Linked DNA regions of Alloalcanivorax dieselolei B5. The protein of the gene in region 2 interacts with the protein of the main gene of each other region in a pairwise test. Links are inferred from orthologs where the notes say so. Each region holds a gene or a part of one and is shown on either strand. Other genes may lie near its edges.

The links.
Region 1: the proteins of dprA (region 2) and recA interact in binary tests that used the Bacillus subtilis proteins (3 or more experiments, as listed by UniProt). The link is inferred for Alloalcanivorax dieselolei B5 from one-to-one orthologs.

What each region holds. Positions count from the first base shown.
Region 1 is NC_018691.1:3,431,678-3,439,118, reverse strand. Bases 1,621-4,440 are described here. They hold recA (recombinase RecA), read left to right. Parts: upstream 1,621-2,421; coding sequence 2,422-3,459; downstream 3,460-4,440. Other genes in these bases: B5T_RS15300 (IS110 family RNA-guided transposase), read right to left, coding at 4,010-4,440; B5T_RS15305 (regulatory protein RecX), read left to right, coding at 3,428-3,928; B5T_RS15315 (CinA family protein), read left to right, coding at 1,764-2,243. In the rest of the region: B5T_RS15330 (8-oxoguanine deaminase), read left to right, coding at 1-1,298; B5T_RS15325 (DUF5062 family protein), read right to left, coding at 1,328-1,564; more of B5T_RS15300, read right to left, coding at 4,441-4,954; B5T_RS15295 (sulfite exporter TauE/SafE family protein), read left to right, coding at 5,352-6,119; alaS (alanine--tRNA ligase), read left to right, coding at 6,218-7,441. UniProt on the Bacillus subtilis protein: Multifunctional protein involved in homologous recombination, DNA repair and competence.
Region 2 is NC_018691.1:124,761-132,364, reverse strand. What follows is about bases 3,019-6,001. They hold dprA (DNA-processing protein DprA), read right to left. Parts: upstream 5,054-6,001; coding sequence 3,983-5,053; downstream 3,019-3,982. Other genes in these bases: B5T_RS00590 (LysM peptidoglycan-binding domain-containing protein), read right to left, coding at 5,111-6,001; B5T_RS00600 (L-threonylcarbamoyladenylate synthase), read right to left, coding at 3,319-3,867; hemF (oxygen-dependent coproporphyrinogen oxidase), read right to left, coding at 3,019-3,281. Also shown: B5T_RS00620 (gamma carbonic anhydrase family protein), read left to right, coding at 1-446; B5T_RS00615 (lipid A deacylase LpxR family protein), read right to left, coding at 578-1,564; aroE (shikimate dehydrogenase), read right to left, coding at 1,561-2,376; more of hemF, read right to left, coding at 2,373-3,018; more of B5T_RS00590, read right to left, coding at 6,002-6,181; def (peptide deformylase), read left to right, coding at 6,332-6,838; fmt (methionyl-tRNA formyltransferase), read left to right, coding at 6,922-7,604. UniProt on the Bacillus subtilis protein: Protein that helps load RecA onto ssDNA during transformation. Binds cooperatively to circular ssDNA, is able to bridge different segments of DNA. Favors the loading of RecA onto SsbA- or SsbB-coated ssDNA and formation of RecA-DNA filaments.

The DNA.
Region 1 (7,441 bases), 3.3 Mb from region 2 along the record:
TTCTGTGGGCCGGGCCGTGTGTGGAGAAACCGGACTTGGCGATGGGCGAGACCCTGGACCTGAGCGGCCATGTGGTGATGCCAGGGATGGTGAACACGCATCATCACATGTACCAGAATTTCACCCGGGTGATGGCCCAGGACGACTCGCTGTTCCCCTGGCTCAATACGCTTTACCCGATCTGGGCGCGACTGGACGACGAGGCGATCTACCTCAGCAGCAAGGTGGCCATGGCGGAACTGTTGCTCTCAGGCTGCACCACCGCCGCCGACCATCTTTATATGTTGCCCAATGGCGCCCGCCTGGACAGTCAGATCCAGGCCGCCGGGGAGATGGGCATCCGCTTCCACGCCGCCCGGGGCGCCATGTCTCGGGGGCAGAGCCAGGGTGGTTTGCCGCCGGACAATTGTGTGGAGAAGGAAGACCATATTTTGTGTGACGCGGAACGTCTGATCCGCCGTTACCACGATGCCGGCCGCCATTCGATGCTGCGCCTGGTACTGGCGCCGTGCTCGCCGTTCTCGGTGACGCCGGAACTGATGCGAGACGCCGCCCGGCTGGCCCGGCGCCACCAGGGCGTGCGTCTGCATTGCCACCTGGCCGAGGAACTGGATGAGGAGGACTACTGCCTAGCGCAATACGGCATGCGTTCGGTGGCGTTCGCGGAGTCAGTGGAATGGCTGGGCGAAGACGTGTGGTTCGCCCACGGTATCTTCCTCGACGACGAGGAGATCGCGCTGCTGGCCCGCACCGGCACCGGTATCGCCCACTGCCCCAGCGCCAACATGCGCTGCGGGCAGGGCATCGCCAAGGTGCGCCAGTTGCTGGACGCCGGGGTGCCGGTGGGGCTGGGGGTGGACGGTTCCGCCTCCAACGATTCCAGCAATCTGTTCCTGGAGGCGCGCATGGCGATGATGCTGCAGCGGGTGGCGCCGGCCCGTTACCGTTCGGAAGCGCCGGGCGGGCGGGGCGGATTCGGCGGTGATCCCGGGGCGCTATCGGCCCGGGAGGCGCTGACCCTGGCCACCCGTGGCGGCGCCCGCTTGCTGGGCCGGGATGACATCGGCCATCTGGCACCGGGGATGAGCGCGGACTGGGTGGCGGTGGATATGAATCACCTGTCCTTCGCCGGCGCGCAGCGGGACCCGCTGGCGGCGCTGGTAATGTGCGGGCCCTTTCTGGCCAGTCAGGTCATGGTCAACGGTCGGATGCGGGTCCGGGATGGGCAACTGCTCGACACGGAACCGGCGGTGCTGATACGGGAACACGCCCGGGTCATGACGCGTCTGTATCAGTGACGCCTCTGTATCGGTAGTGTGAACAGGCCCTAGGGCTGTTTCGACGCCCAGATCGCCAGCTTATGCTGGATCGACTGCTGGGACACCTGATCCTCCGGCAGCGGCTGGATGACCTTGTCATGAACCAGCAGACGATAAATGTATTCCAGCTTCAGTGCCGCGGAATCGGTGGGCTCGAACTCGACCACGCCCCGCTTTTCGCCGTACTCCATGCCGAGCGCGATGGCTTTCTTGACCCATTCCTTCTCATTCTTGAGCTTTTTCATGATGACTCCGAAGGCCAGGGGCTACTTACGGCCCAGAGTAACAAAGCCGATGGAAGGATGCCCTTTGTTTCCCTTCGGTTTCGGGGCGTCAGTCCGTGAACCGGAGGCCGGTTTGCTGGATCAGCGGTGGGCAGGGTCGGCAAAGTCGGCCATCATGGATGGCGATTTTTTTGATCTTCTCTGAACATCAGGAGTCACCATGACCATATCCGAGCAGGTCACTGCATTGGCCGACACCCTGCGCGAACGGGGCCTGCGCGTGGCCACCGCCGAGTCCTGCACCGGCGGCGGCATCGCCCGCGAAATGACGGAGTTGGCCGGATCCTCGGATTGGTTCGAATGCGGCTTCGTCACTTACTCCAATGAGGCCAAGCAGAGCATGCTGGGTGTCTCGGAAGCGATTCTGGCCAGCGCCGGCGCGGTCAGCGAAGAGACCGTCCTGGCCATGGCCCGGGGCGCGTTGGGGCGTTCACGGGCGGATCTGGCGGTGGCGGTGAGCGGCGTGGCGGGGCCCGGCGGCGGCAGCGCCGATAAGCCGGTGGGCACGGTGTGGATCGCCTGGGCGCAGCAGCCGGACTGGGCCCGCGCCGAGCGATTCCTCTTCGACGGTGATCGTGGGCAGGTCCGGCATGCTACCATCGCGGCCGCCCTGGAAGGGCTGCTGGCCCGCCTCGAATAAGGGGGGTTGCAGTGGCGCGGGACAGTGTCCATAATGCTGTCCTTATAGACAGTGCTGATCAAAGGGGCAGGCAACGGGAAGCTCGCCGGCCAACGGTCAGCAGGCTCTCGCCGGGGCACAAGCGAGTCAGCGGCAAGGCCACGGCACTATCAAGGAATAAACGGACAGGGGTCATTCAATGAGCGATAAAGGTAAAGCACTTTCCGCGGCGCTGTCGCAGATCGAGCGACAGTTCGGCAAAGGTTCAGTGATGCGCATGGGCGACCGCAAACGCGAGCGCATGCCCTCCATCTCCACCGGATCCCTGGGCCTGGATATCGCCCTGGGCATTGGTGGTCTGCCCAAGGGCCGGATCGTGGAAATCTACGGTCCGGAATCTTCCGGTAAAACCACGCTGACCCTGAGCGTCATCGCCCAGGCGCAGCGTAAAGGCGCTACTTGTGCCTTCGTCGACGCCGAGCACGCGCTCGACCCGGATTATGCCGAGAAGCTGGGCGTCAACGTGGACGACCTGATCGTGTCCCAGCCGGACACCGGTGAGCAGGCGCTGGAAATCACCGACATGCTGGTGCGCTCCGGCGCGGTGGATGTGGTGGTCGTGGACTCCGTGGCGGCTCTGGTGCCCAAGGCGGAGATCGAAGGCGAAATGGGCGACACCCATGTGGGCCTGCAGGCCCGCCTGATGAGCCAGGCGCTGCGTAAGATCACCGGTAACGTGAAGAACGCCAACTGTCTGGTGGTGTTCATCAACCAGATCCGCATGAAGATCGGGGTGATGTTCGGCAACCCGGAAACCACCACCGGCGGTAACGCGCTCAAGTTCTACTCCTCCGTGCGTCTGGACATCCGCCGTATCGGCGCGGTGAAGCAGGGCGACGAGGTGACCGGTAACGAAACCCGGGTCAAGGTGGTGAAGAACAAGGTATCGCCGCCGTTCAGGCAGGCCGAGTTCCAGATCCTCTACGGCCAGGGCATTAACCAGCTCGGTGAGGTACTGGACCTGGGCGTACAGCAGGGACTGGTGGACAAATCCGGTGCCTGGTACGCCTACCAGGGCAACAAGATCGGTCAGGGCAAGCAGAATGCCTGTGAATACCTGGCGGAGCATCCGGAAGTGGCGGGCGCCATCGAGCGGGAAATCCGGGCACGCCTGCTGGGAACTCCAGCGGAGGAGAGCGCCGAAAATGTGGCCCAGCCAGAGTCCACGGAAGAGTAAAGGCGGCGACCCGACCCCCGCCGATGCCGCCCAGGGGCGCCAGCATGCGGTCAGCTTGCTGGCGCGCCGGGATCACTCCCGCCACGAACTGCGCGCCAAGCTGACGCGCAAGTTTGGCGCGGCGCCTTGGCTGGACGAAGTGCTGGCGTGGTGCGAGGAGCAAGGTTTCCTGGATGACCGGCGTTTCGCCGGTTTTTTTGTCCGTTCAAGAATCGAACGGGGGCAGGGGCCGCTGCGCATTCGCGCCGAGCTGCAACAGAAAGGAGTGGGGGAGGCGCTGGTTACCGAGGCATTGGGCGAGGCCGAGTGCGACTGGTTCGCCCTTGCCTCCGAGGTCCTGGGCCGGCGCTTCCGGCACCCGCCAGCGGACCAGAAGGAAAAAGCCAAACAGCTGCGTTTTCTGCAGGGCCGAGGCTTCGATGCCGAGCAAAGCTTCCACGCCCTGGATCAGCAGCGCGAGCAGGACTGAGCCAAAGCACGGACCTTGAAGGCCCGCATTCACAGTCCGCTACGAAGCCACTGTAGGAGATTCTATGGTGTCCTGCAATGCTTAAAAGAGCTTTGCGGGGCAATATTCTTGTTGCTGCTTCATCAGGGTGAAGGCGGTGCGGGCGATCTTCCGGGCCAGGATCACCAAGGCTTGGGTGGTGTGCAGTCCCCGATCCCGATAGCGCTGATAGAAGGCGCGCCAGACCGGGTGTCGAGAGGCACTCATGGCGGCACAGTGCAGCAGTCGCCTGACCTCGGTATCCCCTTGCTTGGTCAGCTTACGCTTGCCTGTGAGTTTACCAGAGTCACGCACTCGGACATCCAGCCCCAGGAAGGCCACGAAGGCATCGCTGTTCTTGAAGTCCCCTCTCAGGAAGGCCATGACCAAGGCGGTGGCGGTGAGCTCGCCGACCCCATCGATGGCGTCGCAGCGTTGGACCTGGGTCTGTAAGCCTGCGGCCCTCACCGCACTCTTGAGCCGTTTCTGGATCAGAGTGTCAATCCGGTCCATTTCGGCGATCAGGGCCTGTAGCGGGGCCTTGAGCTCCGGTTCTCCGCTCAGGCTCTGGCGTAATGCCGTGCGGGCCTTAACCAAGGCGGCGCGGCGACGCAGCAGGCTCTGCAGCACCCGGTACGCCTTTGGGGGTGGGCTCCATGGGCGTAACTCGTCTTTCTCCCTGCGCAGATAGCGGGCCAGCAACTGGGCATCGGCCAGATCCGTCTTGGCCCGCCCTCCAACGCCTTTGCGGTAGTTGCTGAGGCGGTAGCCGTCCACCACATAGACCCGGTGGCCCTTGGCGTGTGCGCGCTCGGTAATGTCCAGGTGATAGGTGCTGGTCGCCTCAATGGCGATATCGCAGCCCTTGGGGAGGGTGGCCAGCCATTGGCGGATGGCCTGGGGGGTATTGTCGATGGTGACGGTTTGGTTCAGGTCCTGGAGGTGAATCACCAGGTCGTCTTTGGCCACATCAATCCCGATCTCCGGGCGGCTTGCCGGCATTGCCATGGGGCACCCCTGTCAGCTAGGTTAAATGGGCTTGTCGGGGCGCACCGTAACGCTGGCTTGCAGAGTATCGTCGGTCTGAGTGTGCGCTCAGCCGATGGATTCCTTATCGGCGTTTGAAGGTGCGGGGTGGGGCCATATCTCCCACAGTCTGTACCCTAGGGTCAGAAGCTTGCTTGGTCCCTCCACCCCGACAAGTCTTTTCTTTCTAAGACTTGCCGGGAAACCATACAAGCTTGCCCTGCAAGCGAATTGAGGGCACCAAGACCCGAAAAGAATTCGCTTGCAGGGCAAGCTCCTACAGTGGCCTTGTAGCCCTGAGGGAAGAGAGTCTGCAAGCGCCCCGCCGCGTCAACAGGCATAATACCCGCTCCTGTTTTCTGCCCTGGACGTCCGCCCCATGGAATATCTTGGCGACCCCTGGCTGGTGGCGGCCCTGCTTGGCTCGGGGGTGATCGCCGGCTTTATCAATACCCTGGCCGGCGGTGGCGGCCTGCTGATTCTGCCGCTGCTGATGCTCAGCGGCATGGGCCCGGCCCTGGCCAATGGCACCATGCGGGTGGCGGTATTGATGCAAGGCGTGGAAGGGGTGCGCCAGTTCCATCGTCACGGTTCGGTGCCGTTCAACGTCCTGCCCGGCATTCTGATTCCCACCCTGAGCGGTGCTTTGATCGGTGCCGTGGCCGCCTCCTTCCTGCCCCCGACTATTCTCAAACCGGTGTTACTGACCACCCTGGTGGTGATGGCGGTGATCATGGTGGTACGGCCTTCCACGCTGATGCCGGGGGAGCGCGAGACGCCGAAGGCGCTGGCGTCGACGCCCGCCGCTTGGGTGGGTTTGTTCCTCACCGGCGCCTATGGCGGCTTTGCCCAGGCGGGCGTCGGTTTCCTGGCTATCGCCGTGCTCGCCGGTCAGTTGCGCTATGACCTGCGCCGTACCAACGCGCTGAAACTGGCCATGAGCACGAGCTTCACCGTTCTTGCTCTGGGAGTGTTTGTCTGGCGTGATCAGGTGGCCTGGCTGCCAGGACTGGTGGTTGGGGCTGGTTCCTTGCTGGGGGTGCGCCTGGCGGTGGGCTTCGCTCACCGGGTCTCCGGCGGCTGGCTCAAGGGGCTGCTGCTGATCATGGTGCTGGTGACCTGTTCCGCCGCTTTCCTCAAGGGTTGATCGGCCACGTCTATTGGTGTTCGTGACCCATCGCAACCGGTCGATGACGACGCTATACTTGCCGGTCACCCCCAATCCAGCAATGACGTGTTCCTTATATGAAGAGCGCTGAGATTCGCCAGGCCTTTCTTGATTACTTCGCCAGCCAGGGCCATACGGTCGTGCCGTCCTCCTCCCTGGTGCCGGAGAACGATCCCACCCTGCTGTTCACCAACGCCGGGATGAACCAGTTCAAGGACGTGTTCCTGGGCCGTGAAAAGCGGGATTACACCCGTGCCACCAGCTCGCAACGCTGCGTGCGTGCCGGCGGCAAGCACAACGACCTGGAAAACGTGGGCTACACCGCCCGCCACCACACCTTCTTCGAGATGCTGGGGAATTTCAGCTTCGGCGACTACTTCAAGCGCGAGGCGATCCGCTTCGCCTGGGAATTCCTCACCGGCACCCTGGGGCTGCCGGAAGAGCGCCTGTGGGTGACGGTGCATGTCTCTGACGACGAAGCCGCCGACATCTGGCTCAAGGAAATGGGCGTCAGCGCCGAGCGCTTCTCCCGCCTGGACGAGGACAATTTCTGGCAAATGGGGGATACCGGTCCCTGCGGTCCCTGCTCGGAAATCTTCTACGATCACGGCGAGGACGTTCCCGGTGGCCCGCCGGGCTCCGAGAACGATGACCTGGATCGTTACATCGAGATCTGGAATCTGGTGTTCATGCAATACGATCGCCAGCCGGACGGCGAGCTCAAGCCGCTGCCCAAACCCAGCGTGGACACCGGCATGGGGCTGGAGCGCATCGCCGCGGTGATGCAGGGCGTGCACTCCAACTATGAGATCGATCTGTTCCAGGCCCTGCTGAAAGCCGCCGCCGAAGCCACCGGTTGCCAGGATCTGGAAGAGAAGTCTCTGCGGGTAATCGCCGATCACATCCGCTCCGCCAGTTTCCTGATCTGTGACGGCGTGATTCCCTCCAACGAGGGACGCGGTTATGTGCTGCGCCGCATCATCCGCAGGGCACTGCGCCATGGCCACAAGCTGGGGCAGGACAAGCCGTTCTTCTCCACCCTGGTGACGGCGCTGGTGGCACAGATGGGCCAGGCCTACCCGGAGTTGGTCCGCGAGCAGGCACGCATCGAGAAAGCGCTGCTCACCGAGGAAGAACAGTTCGCCCGTACGCTCAACGCGGGCATGAAGGTACTGGAAAGCGCCATCGCCAGTCTGCAGGGCAGCGAGCTGCCCGGCGATGTGGTGTTCGCGCTGTACGACACCCATGGCTTCCCGCCGGACCTGACCGCCGACGTGGCCCGCGAGCGCGGCCTGACCGTG
Region 2 (7,604 bases):
CCCTGGGCGAGGACTGTTCAATCTGGCCGGGGGCGGTGGTCCGCGGCGATATGCATCGTATCCGCATTGGCGCCCGCACCAGCGTCCAGGACAACGCCGTGCTGCACATTACCCACGCCTCCCGTTTCAACCCGGACGGCTTTCCGCTGAGCATCGGCGAGGATGTCACTCTTGGCCACCAGGCCATGCTGCACGGTTGCACCGTGGGCAACCGGGTGATGGTGGGCATGCAGGCGATGATCATGGACGGCGCGGTGGTGGAAGACGACGTGATGATCGCCGCCGGCACCCTGGTCAGCCCCGGCAAACGTCTGGAAAGCGGTTGGCTGTACCGGGGCAGCCCGGCCAAACCGGCGCGCCGGCTGACCGAGGAGGAGCTGGCGTTCCTGCCCTATGTGGCGGGCAATTACGTGAAGCTGAAGGATCAGTATCTGGCGCAGGAATAAATTCGCCGGAGAGGAATCGCGGACCGGACTACGCAGCCGCCGTAGGAGCCAGCCCTGCTGGCGAATCTTTTGACCTGAAGCCCATTCGCCAGCAAGGCTGGCTCCTACGGCGGCTTTGTAGCGACCGCTGGTCAGATCGCCCACATGAACGACATGTTGCCGAAACTGATCGGGTCGCTGTCGCGGATCGGTGACGTGGAATGCTGCAAGGTCACGGTGAAGCTGAAGCGATCATTGCGGATACCCGCTCCTCCAATCACGGTGACGGTCCAGTCTTCCTTGTCGATGTTGTAATCCCCGCCTTTGCGCTCGATGTAGGAATAACCGTTGTATTGCACGGATGACCCCAGGAACAGCTCCCAGCCGAACCCGGGGTTATCGAACAGCCCCACCAGAGACCCGGCGGTACCGATGCCCGCGTAATCCGGAATGAAGTTGCCAGGCAGGTTGCGGCCGAAACGGATGAACCCTCCGCTCTGCGCATTGCCGTCGAAATTATTGACGTCAACGCCCCAGGCACCACCCAGCTCCAGCTGGTAGCCGCTGTCGTATTCCCGCTTGAGAAAGCGATGGGCGTGCAGGAAATAAACCCCGCCGATGAGATCCGGGCCAAGCTGGTTGTCCCAGCCCCTCGGCCGGGTGGAACCGGTGACCCTGTGAACGATCTTCTGGCTTTCCTCGGCGCCGGAGTCCGGCCCTACCACGCCGACCCGCACACCATAGCCGTACAGGTTACGGGCGTCCCAACTGAACAGCCCCAGCTCCAGATTGCTGTAGCCCACATAGGGCACGTCCGTGTAGTCCGGCGTGGAACGCTCGATATCGTCGGGCGTCACCATGATCTGTTCCAAACTGACCGTCAGCGCATGACGCTCATCCGCCGCGGACACTCCCGGCAGCGGGTCCAGAGTCCGTGCCACCGCGCAGGTCACCCCGCCGTTGTCATCGCACTTGCCATGGCCATCGCCGACCCAGCTGATGCGCAGGCCATTGGTGTAATTCTTGTCCAGACCAACAAACAGATCGTTATCCCAGGCGAACCCGAACGTGTCCGCGCCACATACGCTCACGAGGGAAAGACCGGCACCAAGGACCATTTTCTGCATCTGAGTCATCATGCAATCCTCAAGCTCTGCAACACCGGACCGGTGTCCGGTCGCCATCCCCGCCAAACCTGAAAAGCCTCCGCCGCCTGCTCCACCAACATGCCCAGACCATCACGGACACCCGCCGCGCCGGCGGCGTCCGCCCACCTCATGAACGGTGTCGGCTGACGGCCATAAACCATGTCGTAGGCTACCGTGTCCCGGTGCACCAGGCTCGCCGGCAACGCCGGCATTTCCCCTTGTAATCCCGCCGAAATGGCGTTGATGATGACGTCGAAGTCACCGCCCAGTTCTTCCAGCCCCACCGCCGCTACCGGACAATGCGGATTCTGGAACAACGTGACCAGGTTCTCCGCCCGCGCCACGGTACGGTTGGCAATGGTCAGTGCCGCCGGTTTGCGCGCCAACAGTGGTCCAAGCACACCGCGAACGGCACCACCGGCGCCCAGAATCAGTATCCGCCGCCCTTGCAGCTCCCAGCCCTGGTTGTCGCACAGGTCGGCAACCAGACCGGCGCCGTCGGTGTTATCGCCATGCCATTTACCCTGCTCCCGCCACAGCGTATTCACCGCGCCGGCCTGACGGGCCCGCTCGGTGAGTATTTCGCACAGATCATGGGCTTGCTCCTTGAACGGCACGGTGACGTTGGCACCCTTACCGCCGGCCTGAAAAAAGGCGTCGACCAACTCGGCGAAGCCGCCCAGGGGCGCTTCGATACGCTCGTAGCTGAGATCCTCGCCACGTTGAGCGGCAAAGGCATGGTGGATGTCCGGTGATCGGGAATGGCTTACCGGATTGCCAAACACCGCGTAGCGATCGGTCATACCCACTCCTTGTGAATCAGGAACTGTTGGTACAACGCGGCTTCCTCGCTGCCCGGCTGTGGCCGCCAGTCGTAGTCCCAGCGCACCAGCGGCGGCAGCGACATGAGGATGGATTCGGTGCGACCGCCGGATTGCAGGCCGAACAGGGTGCCGCGGTCGTAGACCAGGTTGAATTCCACGTAACGGCCGCGCCGATAAAGCTGGAAGCGGCGCTGGCGCTCACCAAAGGGGATGGCCTTGCGGCGCGCCACGATCGGCCGGTAGGCCGGCAAAAAAGCATCGCCGACACTGCGCATGAAGGCGAAGCTGTGGTCGAAACCGAGCCGGTTGAAGTCATCGAAAAACAACCCGCCGATACCACGCGGTTCGTCCCGGTGCTTCAGATAGAAGTAGCGGTCGCACCAGGCTTTGAACTCCGTGTAAAGATCCTCGCCGAACGGCGCGCAGGCGTCTCTCGCCACACTGTGCCAGGCCACCGCGTCCTCTTCGAAACCGTAATAGGGCGTCAGGTCAAAGCCGCCGCCGAACCACCATACCGGCGCTTCACCCGGTTTTTCCGCCAGAAAGAAACGGACATTGGCGTGACTGGTGGGCACGTAGGGGTTGTGCGGATGCAGCACCAGGGAAACGCCCATGGCCTGGAACGAACGTCCGGCCAGTTCCGGCCGCTGAGCGCTGGCGGAAGGCGGCAGGCTCTCGCCATACACATGGGAGAAATTAACCCCGCCTTTTTCAAACACTGCCCCCTCGCTGATTACCCGGCTACGGCCGCCGCCGCCTTCCGGACGCTCCCAGGCGTCCTCGATGAAGCGGGCTCCGCCGTCCTCATCCTCAAGCTCCCGGCAAATGCGGTCCTGCAGCTCAAGCAGATAGTGCTTTACCGCTTGCGGCGCCACATCGGTCATCGGCATTACTCCGTGGTTATCCCGGCGGTCGCGGAGGTCAGGCCCGCACTACCCGCCCGGTTTCCAGATCGATAATGGTGGAAGGGCGAGCCCTGGGGTCGCAGTCACCGGTGACGATGAAATCCAGCTCCGCCCCCATTGCCCGGGCGACCTGAAAGCGATTGCGGGCAGGGGGCTGGCCGGCGCGGTTGGCGCTGGTGGAAATGATCGGCGTGCCCACGGCCCGGGCCAGAGCCCGTACCAGCGGGTGCGGACTGACCCGCACCGCCACCTTGGCGTGTTCGCCGCGAACCCACTCCGGGACCGCCGGGGTGGCCGGCAGCAAGTACGTCACCGGTGCCGGCCAGATATCAGCCAGCTGCTGGCGCTGGGCTTCGCTCAGAGCGACCAGCCCGTCCAACTGGGACAGATCCGCGGCCACCATGATCAATCCTTTACGCCAGGGGCGGGATTTGATCGCCAGCAGTTTGTTCACCGCCTCACGATTGAACGGGTCGCAACCGAGGCCGTAAACGGTTTCCGTGGGGTAAGCAATTACGCCGCCCGCGTGAATGATGCGGGCCGCTGTGTCCAAGTGCAGATTCATTTAAAAAGCGCGTCGGGACGAATGGGGAGAGCCTCTCCGGTCGGCAAGTAGGATACCCGTTGTAGCGGCCATCCCGCCAGCACCGGACGGATTGCTGCCCGACAGCCTTGGCGGGTCAACCCGGCGGACGGCTCATATAGCCGCCACCGACCCGTTCGATGTACCCCTCCCGCTCCAGCTCCAGCAAGGTCGCGGTCAGCTCCGGCGGCGCCAGCCCGGAGCGCTCGCAAAGTTGGTCCAGGGTATTCACGCCGCCGATGAAATACCGCAGCAACGGCGGCGGCGTTTCAACAAGCGAAGGGCTGTGCGCCACGGTGCGATGAAAGTCCTCGAACGCCGCCAGCACATCGTCGGTACATTCCAGCCAGTTGGCCCCTTCCCGCAGCAATTTATGGCAGCCTTTGCTGAGCGGGTTATGAATGGAACCGGGAATGGCGAACACTTCCCGCCCCTGCTCGGCGGCACAGCGGGCGGTGATCAGGGAGCCACTGCGCAGCGCCGCCTCCACCACCACGACACCCAGGCTCAGGCCGCTGATGAGGCGGTTGCGTTGTGGGAAGGAGCGCCGGGAAGGCGGGCGCCCCGGGGCGAACTCACTGACCAGGGCGCCGCCGGCGGCGACGATCTCCCCGGCCAGCCGGCGATGGCGTGGCGGGTAGAGCTCGCCGGGACCGTGCCCCAGCACCGCCAGGGTGATCCCGGGGGCGGCCAAGGCGCCACGGTGGGCGGCGCCGTCCACGCCCAGGGCCAGCCCGCTGGTGACGGCGAATCCCGCCGCGGCCAGACAGCGGCTGAAACGATAGGCGTTGGCCTCCCCTTCGGCGGAGGCGCCACGGGCCCCGACCATGGCGATTTGAGGCCGCGCCAGCGCGGACACCTCGCCCAGTACCGCCAGCACCCCCGGCGCGTCCGGCAGATCCGCCAGCAGCGGCGGATAATCCTCGTCCCCCAGGGCCAGCCAGCGCCAGCCCTGAGCGGCCAGCGGTCGCCACTGCGGCTCGAGGGATTCCGGGGCCGTCAGCCAGCGCCGGCGTTCGCTCGGATTCGGCAAGCGCCCGGGCAGGGCCTCGGCATACCGGGTCAGAGGGGTTTCGTCGATGGGCCGGCGACGCAGGGCCTCGCCGAGCTGCATGGAAGCGGGGTCGAACGCCTTGGCCAACGCCAGGCGCGCAAGCTGGTCTCGCATAAAAAACGCACCTCCCTGTGCGCGTTATGGACTCTGTTGATCGGCCTGACGCCGCGGCTAGTAGCTGCCCTCCGGGCTTTCCACCACGTCGTTCATGTAAACCGGGCGTTGGGACTCCATGATCAGCCCGTAGCTGACTTTCTCGAACACCCGGAACAACACCAGGGAACCGGCGCGGGTGCGGGGCAGGCGCACCATCTCGTCCTGCTGCCGGTCCCGGACCTGCTCGCCCTGCTGGAAGATATCCAGCACATGGCCTTCCTCCATGCCTTCCCGGGCACCGCGATTGATCACCACCACGTCGTTGCGGGCGACGCTGCTGATCCGGTCGAAGAAGCGGATGATACGGCCTTCCACTTTTTCATCCGGCGCGTGCGGATACAGCAAGGCGCGCACGCGTTGATCCGGTTGCGGGAACAGCCGATCATCCACCCGCAGATCCTCGGAAGAGCGCAACACCTGCAGGGTGGCCATGTCTTCCTCGATACGCTCCACCGAGGCCAGACCCACCTGACGGGCCTCGTAGCCCAGCACTTCATCGGTGACCGGATCCACGTATTCCTCGCCCACGCGATACAGCCCATAGCGCTGTTCGGCGTTTGCCCAGCGCTGTTCCGGGTCACGGGCGTGGACGGTGTCGCCGCCGCCAAAGATGACGCGGCGATCCTGCCCGCCGAGCACATAGGGCGCGGCGGCAATGTCCGCGCGCTCCAATACCAGGGCCTGCTTGAGATAGCTCTGGATGGCGTTCATCGGAATCGCGGGAATGGCGTCCTCACGGCTCATTTCCCGTACCCTTGGCGACAGCTTCACGGTGCCGTCGGGCAACCGGCTCTGCTCACCGCTGGCGCGATCCAGTTCCAGCCGCGGTTCGCCGTCCACCCAGGACAGACGAATGGCGTCACCGGGGAAAATCAGATGCGGGTTCTTGATGGCGGGATTGACGTGCCAGATCTCGGGCCATTGCCAGGGATGTTCCAGGAAACGCCCGCTGATGTCCCAGAGAGTATCGTCTTTTTTGACGTAGTAGACGTCCGGGTGATTATCGCGCAGGGTTACGGCGGAAACGCCGGCGGCCACCACCAGCATCGCGCACGCCGCCGCCAGGCGCCGGAGCGTTTTGATCATCAGTGGTTTCCTTTTATGATTATGAGCACCCACGTTGTGGATGCATCCCCCAAATCGGCGTGAGCCGATTCTCGATACTAGCAACGTGATCATAGAGTTAGCAACCAAATCTAAAGTAGTCTGGCAATAGCAGACTAGCCGGGACCCCAAATGGCCAAACTGGAAATACTTGAATTCCCCGACCCCCGACTCCGCACCGTAGCAAAACCGGTGGAACAGGTGGATGACGCGCTTCGCAAACTGATCGACGATATGATCGAAACCATGTATGAAGCGTCCGGCATCGGCCTGGCGGCCACCCAGGTGAACGTGCATCAGCGTTTGCTGGTGATCGATGTCTCCGAGGAGCGGGATCAACCGCTGGTGTTCATCAACCCGGAGATCACCCCGCTCACCGGGGATCTTGCCCCCTATGAGGAGGGCTGCCTGTCGGTGCCCGGTTTCTACGAGCAGGTGGAGCGGCCGGCGCGGGTGATGATCAAGGCCCTGGACCGGGACGGAAATCCGTTTGAGATGGAGGCCGATGGCCTGCTCGCCACTTGCATCCAGCATGAGATCGATCATCTGGACGGCAAGCTGTTCGTGGATTACGTATCACGGCTCAAGCGTGACCGCATCAAGAAGAAACTGCAGAAGATCCACCGCCAGCAAGCCTGAGCGCCTGACAGCGCGCGCAGACTCTGACATCCATTCCCCCGGGGCGGCAGCACCGCCCCGTTTCCTGGAGACGGATCACCATCGTGGCCCATTCCGAACAGTCTTCTCCCTTACGGCTGGCCTTCGCCGGCACGCCGGACTTCGCCGCGAGCTGCCTGCAGGCGCTGCTGGACAGCCCTCACGACGTTGTCGCCGTGCTGACGCAGCCGGACCGTGGCGCCGGTCGCGGCAAGAAGGTCAAGCCGGGGCCGGTCAAAGCACTGGCGGAAAGCGCCGGCATCCCGGTTCTGCAACCCACCACCCTTAAGGACGAAGCGATCCAGACCCAACTTCGCGATCTCGGGCTGGATGCGCTGATCGTGGTCGCCTACGGCCTGATCATCCCCCAGGCGGTGCTGGATATCCCCCGGCTCGCCTGCGTCAACGTGCACGCTTCACTGCTGCCGCGCTGGCGTGGCGCGGCGCCGATCCAGCGCGCCATCATGGCCGGTGACCGGCAAAGCGGCACCACCATCATGCGCATGGACGCCGGCCTCGATACTGGCCCCATGCTGCTCGCCGAAGCGCTGGACATCGGCGACCATGAAACTGGCGGAGAACTGCACGACCGGCTGGCCGGGCAAGGCGCGCGCCTGCTGGTCACGGTGCTGGAGGATCTGCCCGGCCATTTACAGCGGGCCCAGCCGCAACCGGACGACGGCGTCACCTACGCCCACAAGCTGAGCAAGGAAGAAGCCCGCCTGGACTTCCGCCTGCCGGCGCGGGC